2 regions of the Streptomyces sp. NPDC006487 genome follow, and region 2 is predicted to be linked to the other one. Evidence: riboswitches for the same ligand, from Rfam matches in the RefSeq annotation. Region 2 holds a riboswitch; the other holds the start of a gene.

What was found. A riboswitch is a leader RNA that binds a small molecule or an ion and turns the genes downstream of it on or off. The one in region 2 is predicted to bind S-adenosylmethionine.
Region 1: linked by a shared signal. The riboswitch ahead of thrC (threonine synthase) and the one ahead of ACFYM0_RS28375 (aminotransferase class V-fold PLP-dependent enzyme) in region 2 are both predicted to bind S-adenosylmethionine.

What each region holds. Positions count from the first base shown of each region.
Region 1 covers NZ_JBIAHN010000021.1:48,505-51,742, reverse strand. Annotated here, with positions in the region: gene ACFYM0_RS32190 (glucosyl-3-phosphoglycerate synthase) at 1-962, opposite strand, end outside; SAM riboswitch class I at 1,161-1,319, shown strand; gene thrC (threonine synthase) at 1,337-2,647, shown strand; gene ACFYM0_RS32180 (MoaD/ThiS family protein) at 2,685-2,963, shown strand.
Region 2 covers NZ_JBIAHN010000017.1:33,622-36,859, forward strand. Annotated here, with positions in the region: gene ACFYM0_RS28370 (Lrp/AsnC family transcriptional regulator) at 1-152, shown strand, start outside; gene ACFYM0_RS28375 (aminotransferase class V-fold PLP-dependent enzyme) at 464-1,876, opposite strand; SAM riboswitch class IV at 2,134-2,250, opposite strand; gene trpD (anthranilate phosphoribosyltransferase) at 2,366-3,238, opposite strand, start outside.

The sequences.
Region 1 (3,238 bases), on a different contig from region 2:
TCCTCGATGTCGAGCATCGGGGGCCGCTCCTCGGTGTCCACGGCGTAGGTGTGCGGTACGAACCCCTCCGGGCCCCGCTCGAACTGCGTCAGCTCCGGGCGTACGAGGTGCCCGCGCGCGAGCCTGGCCTGCGCCGTGCGGTAGATCGCCGCGGCCATCCGCCCCAGCGCCTGGCCGTCCTGGTGGCGGTGCAGCCGTACGCCCACGTCCACCTGGGCCAGCGCGTCCAGCCCGGCCGTGTGCAGCGCGTCCACCAGCAGGCCCAGCTCGACTCCGTAGCCCACGGGGAACGGCAGCCGCTCCAGCAGCTCGCGGCGTACGGCGTACTCGCCGCCCAGCGGCTGGACGAAGCCGGCCAGCTGCGGCCAGTGGAGGTTGAGCAGCGGACGGGCCACCAGCTCCGTGACCCGGCCGCCCTGCCCGTTGGCCTTGGCGGAGGCCGGGCCGGCCGGGTCGCCGAACTCCTGGCCGAGGGGCCGGTCGTACATGGCCTTGACGAACCGCACGTCCGGATCGGTCAGCAGCGGGCCGACGATCCCCGAGACGAAGTCGGCCGAGAAATCGCGCAGGTCCGCGTCCACGAAGCAGACGATGTCGCCGCTCGTGACGAGCAGCGAGCGCCACAGCACCTCGCCCTTGCCGGGCAGCGCCGGGATCCGCCGCAGGACCTCGTCGCGGTGCACCACCCGGGCCCCGGCCTTGGCCGCGACCTCGGCGGTGCGGTCCGTGGAGCCCGAGTCGATCACGACGAGCTCGTCCACCAGGGGCACCGGCAGGCCCTCGATCAGATCGCGCCGGATCACCTCGACGATCTCGCCGACCGTCGCCTCCTCGTTCAGCGCCGGCAGCACCACGCTCACCGTGGTGCCCGCTGCCCGCTTGGCCGAAAGCAGCTGGCCGAGCGGTCGGTCGGCGGCTGACCAGGAGCGGTCTGCCAACCAGCGCTCCACCTCTTCCAGCACCTTCAGCACTCCCTGGTTCATCATCGGGTTCATCAGTGGTTTGGACCGAATTGTGATCCATCTCGCGGTTCGGACGGCTGTCTCAACCACCCGGGCCTTCGGTTACAGTCTTGAACAACGCGAAGGTCCACCGCATGCCGGGGGTCCCCGCGTACAAACGCACCGGCGCGCCACAGAGCGCGTGTGCCGGTGCCATACCGCTCATCCAGAGGGGCAGAGGGACACGGCCCGTTGAAGCCCCGGCAACCCTCCAGTCGGTTCTCGCGATCGCGCACACCAGCGCCGCCAGCGAGGTCCCCGGCTAGGGAAGGTGCCAATTCCGTCTCATGGCGAAGTGCGCCATGGGGAAGATGAGGAGAAAGGGCCTCGCCATCATGGCTGCACAGTCTGTCGCAACCTCTGCCGAAACCGTTGAAACCAGCGCTTCCGGCACCTCTGTCGATCTCGGTCCCGCCACCGGCCTTTCCTGTCGTGAGTGCGGTACCCGCTTCGAGCTCGGCCCGATCTTCGCCTGCGCCGAGTGCTTCGGACCGCTCGAAGTCGCCTACGAGCTGCCGCTGGGCGACCCGGAAGCCCTGCGCGCCGCCATCGAGGCCGGCCCCAACAACATCTGGCGCTACGCGCCGCTGCTGCCCGTCCCGGCGGACGTGGCCTCCAAGCCGAGCCTGAACCCCGGCTTCACCAAGCTCGTGGACGCGGCCAACCTGGCCAAGGAGCTCGGCGTCACCGGCAAGCTGTACGTCAAGGACGACTCCGGCAACCCGACGCACTCCTTCAAGGACCGCGTCGTGGCCATCGCCGTCGAGGCCGCCCGCGCCTTCGGCTTCACCACCCTCTCCTGCTCCTCCACCGGCAACCTGGCCGGCGCCGTCGGCGCCGCGGCCGCCCGCGCCGGCTTCCGCTCCTGCGTGTTCATCCCGCACGACCTGGAGCAGGGCAAGGTCGTCATGGCCGGTGTCTACGGTGGCGACCTCGTCGGCATCGAGGGCAACTACGACGACGTCAACCGCTTCTGCTCCGAGCTCATCGGCGACCCGCTGGGCGAGGGCTGGGGCTTCGTCAACGTCAACCTGCGCCCGTACTACGGCGAGGGCTCCAAGACCCTGGCGTACGAGATCTGCGAGCAGCTCGGCTGGCAGCTGCCCGACCAGATCGTCATCCCGATCGCCTCCGGCTCGCAGCTCACGAAGATCGACAAGGGTCTGCAGGAGCTGATCAAGCTCGGCCTCGTCGAGGACAAGCCGTACAAGATCTTCGGTGCCCAGGCCGAGGGCTGCTCGCCCGTCTCGACCGCCTTCAAGGCCGGTCACGAGGTGGTCCGCCCGCAGAAGCCGAACACCATCGCCAAGTCGCTGGCCATCGGCAACCCGGCGGACGGCCCGTACGTCCTGGACATCGCGCGCCGTACCGGCGGCTTCGTCGAGGACGTCAACGACGAGCAGGTCGTCGAGGCCATCAAGCTCCTCGCCCAGACCGAGGGCATCTTCGCCGAGACCGCGGGCGGCGTGACCGTCGGCGTGACGAAGAAGCTCATCGAGAACGGGCAGCTCGACCCCGCGCTGACCACCGTGGTCCTGAACACCGGTGACGGCCTCAAGACCCTGGAGGCGGTGGCCGAAGGTGGTGGCCAGACCGCCACCATCCGCCCGAGCCTGGACGCGTTCCGCGCCGCCAACCTGGCCTGATCCTCTTCTCCCTGCACACCGGAAAGGCAGTAGCGCCATGAGCGTCAACGTCCGCATCCCCACCATCCTGCGCACCTACACCGGCGGCCAGGCCGAGGTCCCCGCCGAGGGCGCGACCCTCGAAGAGGTCATCCGGTCCCTGGAGGCCAGCCACCCCGGCATCGCCGCGCGCGTCCTGGACGACCAGGGCAAGCTGCGCCGCTTCGTCAACGTCTACGTGAACGACGACGACGTGCGCTTCGAGGGCGGGCTGCAGACCTCCACCCCGGACGGCGCCGGCATCTCGATCATTCCCGCCGTCGCGGGCGGCTGCTGAGCCCTCGTACGGCTTGCGCGAGACCTCGTAGAAACTGAATTGCCCCCTCCGTTACCAAACGGAGGGGGCAATTCTGCTGGGTTGGGCGCGGTAGAGTTGGGGAAGTCCCCTCCGCTGTTCTTGCCCGCCGCATATGAGCGGGCCGCGAGAGGGTTGACATTGAGTCAACATGCAAGTGCGCTATGGGTCCTTGGCGTGGTTTGTCCGGCCCGAGTTGCCCTGGAATATTCCGAGTTTTCACCCTATTTCAATCTTTTACTGTGTCCAGAATTCTC
Region 2 (3,238 bases):
TGCGGGTGTCCCGGCACGAGGACCTGGCCGACATCATCCCCGGCAGCATCAGCAAGATCCCGGGCGTGGAGGCGACGGACACGCACGTGGCGTTCCGCACGTACTCCCAGCACGACCTGGAAGCGGCCTTCGCGATCGGCCTCGACGCGTAGCGGCTTCAGAGCACGGGCAACGCCTCGCCCGGGCGGGCGGGGCGGCCCTCTTCCTGCCGGAAGAGACAGCCGCGCAGGTGGCCGGCGAGGTCCCCGTCGATGTGGGCGACGTACGCGCGGGCCCCGCCGGCGCTTCCCGCTCGTCCTCCCGGCGCGACACCGACCACTTCCGGTCCAGCGCCACGGCCCGCTCCCGCACGCGGGCCCGGTCGCGCCACCACCCGCGGATCAGCTCCGGGGTCCGGTGGTCGTCACCGTCCCGGGCCCGCGGCCGGTATCGGATCCCGGTGGGTCATGCCCCGAAGGCTCTCTCAGACGGCCGGGACGCAGCGGCCCTCTTCGGTGCGGTACTGCCACTTGGCGCCGTCCGCGACGAGCTCCTTGACCGCGCGGACGAAGCGGTCCACGTGCTCGTCGGGGGTGCCGGCGCCGAAGCTGACGCGGATCGCGTTCAGCGACCGCTCCCCCGGGGCCGCCTCCGGGGCTCCGCACTCGCCCTGGGCCTGCGGCTCGCTGCCGAGCAGCGTGCGGACCAGCGGGTGGGCGCAGAACAGGCCGTCGCGGACGCCGATGCCGTACTCGGCGGAGAGCGCGGCCGCGAAGTGCGAGCTGTTCCAGCCGTCGACGACGAAGGAGATGACGCCCACGCGCGGGGCGTCGTCGCCGAAGAGGGACAGGACGCGGACCGCCGGGACCTCGGCGAGGCCTTCGCGGACCTTGGCGATGAGGTGCTGCTCGCGGGCGACGAGGTTCTCGAAGCCTGCCTCGTTCAGCGCCTTGCAGGCGGAGGCGATGGAGTAGACACCGATGACGTTCGGGGAGCCGGCCTCGTGGCGGGCGGCGGTGGTGTGCCACTCGACGTCCACGCCGCCGTCCTCCCGGCGGGCCACCTTGCGGGAGGCGCCGCCGCCCGCGAGGTACGGCTCGGCCTCCTGCAGCCAGTCGGCGCGGCCGGCGAGCACGCCCGAGCCGAAGGGGGCGTAGAGCTTGTGTCCGGAGAAGGCGACCCAGTCCACGTCGAGGTCCTGGACCGAGACGGGGTGGTGCGGGGCCAGCTGGGCGGCGTCCAGGACGATGCGGGCGCCGTGGGCGTGCGCGGCGGCGGCGAGTTCCTTGACGGGCCACAGCTCGCCGGTGACGTTGGAGGCTCCGGTGACGCAGACCAGCGCGGGGCCGTAGGGGTCCCGGTCGGCCAGGGCGCGCTCCAGGGTGGCCACGGCCTCGTCCGGGGTGCGGGGGGCGTTGAGGTAGGTGACCTGGGCGTTCGTCCACGGGAGCAGCGAGGCGTGGTGCTCGGTCTCGAAGACGAAGACCTGGCAGCCGGCGGGGAGCACGGCGGCCAGCAGGTTGAGCGAGTCGGTGGTGGACCGGGTGAAGACCACCTGGTCGCAGGGGCGGCAGTCGAGGAACTCGGCGACCGTGACCCGGCTCTGCTCGAACAGGTCGGTGGAGAGCTGCGAGAGGTACCCGGCGCCGCGGTGGACGCTGCCGTAGTACGGGGCGTACGCGGCCACGTCGTCCCAGACCCGCTGGAGCGCGGGGGCGCTGGCCGCGTAGTCGAGGGCGGCGTAGGTGACCTCGCCGCCGGTGACGAGCGGCACGGTGACCTCGCGGCCGAGAACCGCCAGCGGCTCGGCACAGGCAGGGCCCTCGGCCGCGGAGGTGAGGGCGGCGGCAGTGGTGGTGGCGCCAGAGGCGAAGGACGCGGACAGGGTTGCGGACATGGCGGTATCTCCCGGCAGGCAGGTGTGAATGGCTTCGGTGTGCCCGTACGCGGATACGGCGCTGCGGCCGTTCGGGGTACGGGAGTGCCCCGGGAACGCGGATCGGCCGCCGCACACGGATGTGCTGCCGCAGGTGTGCTGCGGGTACGCGGAAGTGACCCTGTTCCGAGGGGTGAAGAAGGGGCGGAGTCGCCCTATCGCATTCGCTTGCTCACGGAAAACGCTCCTCGAGAGACCAGGACCCCTGGTGTTCGAGGGATCCGCGCTTGCCGTAGGCCTCACTGCCTACGACCTGGTCATCACCCGGGGCACCCCGCCACGGAAGGAGGGTTGCCGGACAGCAAGCCGGGGCCTAAACGCTGTCACTCGTGACCTGAGGAGCATCCTGCCACATGATCTTCCGAACGCAAGACCCCGGTCCACATGGCGGACCGGGGTCAGTGCCGGATCTTGGCCGGATCCCGTCGGAACGGTCAATCTTCCCGGCGGCTACGCGTTGCTCGCCGCCACCCAGCGGGCCAGCGCCTCCCGGGCCGCGCCCGAGTCCACCGACTCCGCCGCCCGTACGACACCGGCGGCGAGCTGCTCCTCCAGCGTGCCCGTGCCCGGGTCCAGGGCGACCAGGGCCGCCGCCGAGTTCAGCAGCACAGCGTCGCGCACGGGGCCGGTCTCGCCGGCCAGCAGGCGGCGGGCCACGTCGGCGTTGAACGAGGCGTCCGCCCCGGCCAGGGCGGAGACCGGGACCAGCGGGATGCCGATGTCGCGCGGGTCGAAGCCCTGCTCCCTGACCTCGCCGTCACGGACCCACCAGACCCGGGAGGTCGCCGTGGTGGTGAGCTCGTCGAGCCCGTCGTCACCGCGGAAGACCAGCGCCGAGGAGCCCCGCTCCGCCAGGACGCCCGCGACGATCGGGGCCACCCGCGCGTCGGCCACACCGGTGGCCTGCGCCCGGACCCGCGCCGGGTTGGTCAGCGGGCCGAGGAAGTTGAAGGTGGTCCGGATGCCCAGTTCCCGGCGGGCCGCCGCCACGTGCCGCAGCGCGGGGTGGAACTTGACGGCGAAGCAGAAGGTGATCCCGGCTTCCTCGGCCACCTCCACGACCCGCGCGGGGGTGAGGTCGAGGTTGACGCCCAGCTTCTCCAGGACGTCCGAGGAGCCGCTCGCGGAGGAAGCGGCCCGGTTGCCGTGCTTGACCACCTTGGCGCCCGTGCCGGCCACCACGACGGCCGACATCGTGGAGATGTTGACCGTCTTGGCCCCGTCGCCGCCGGTGCCGACGATGTCCACCGTCCGGCCCGGCACCTCGATCAGGTTGGCGTGTTCGTACATGGCGCGGACCAGGCCGTTGATCTCGGCCACGGT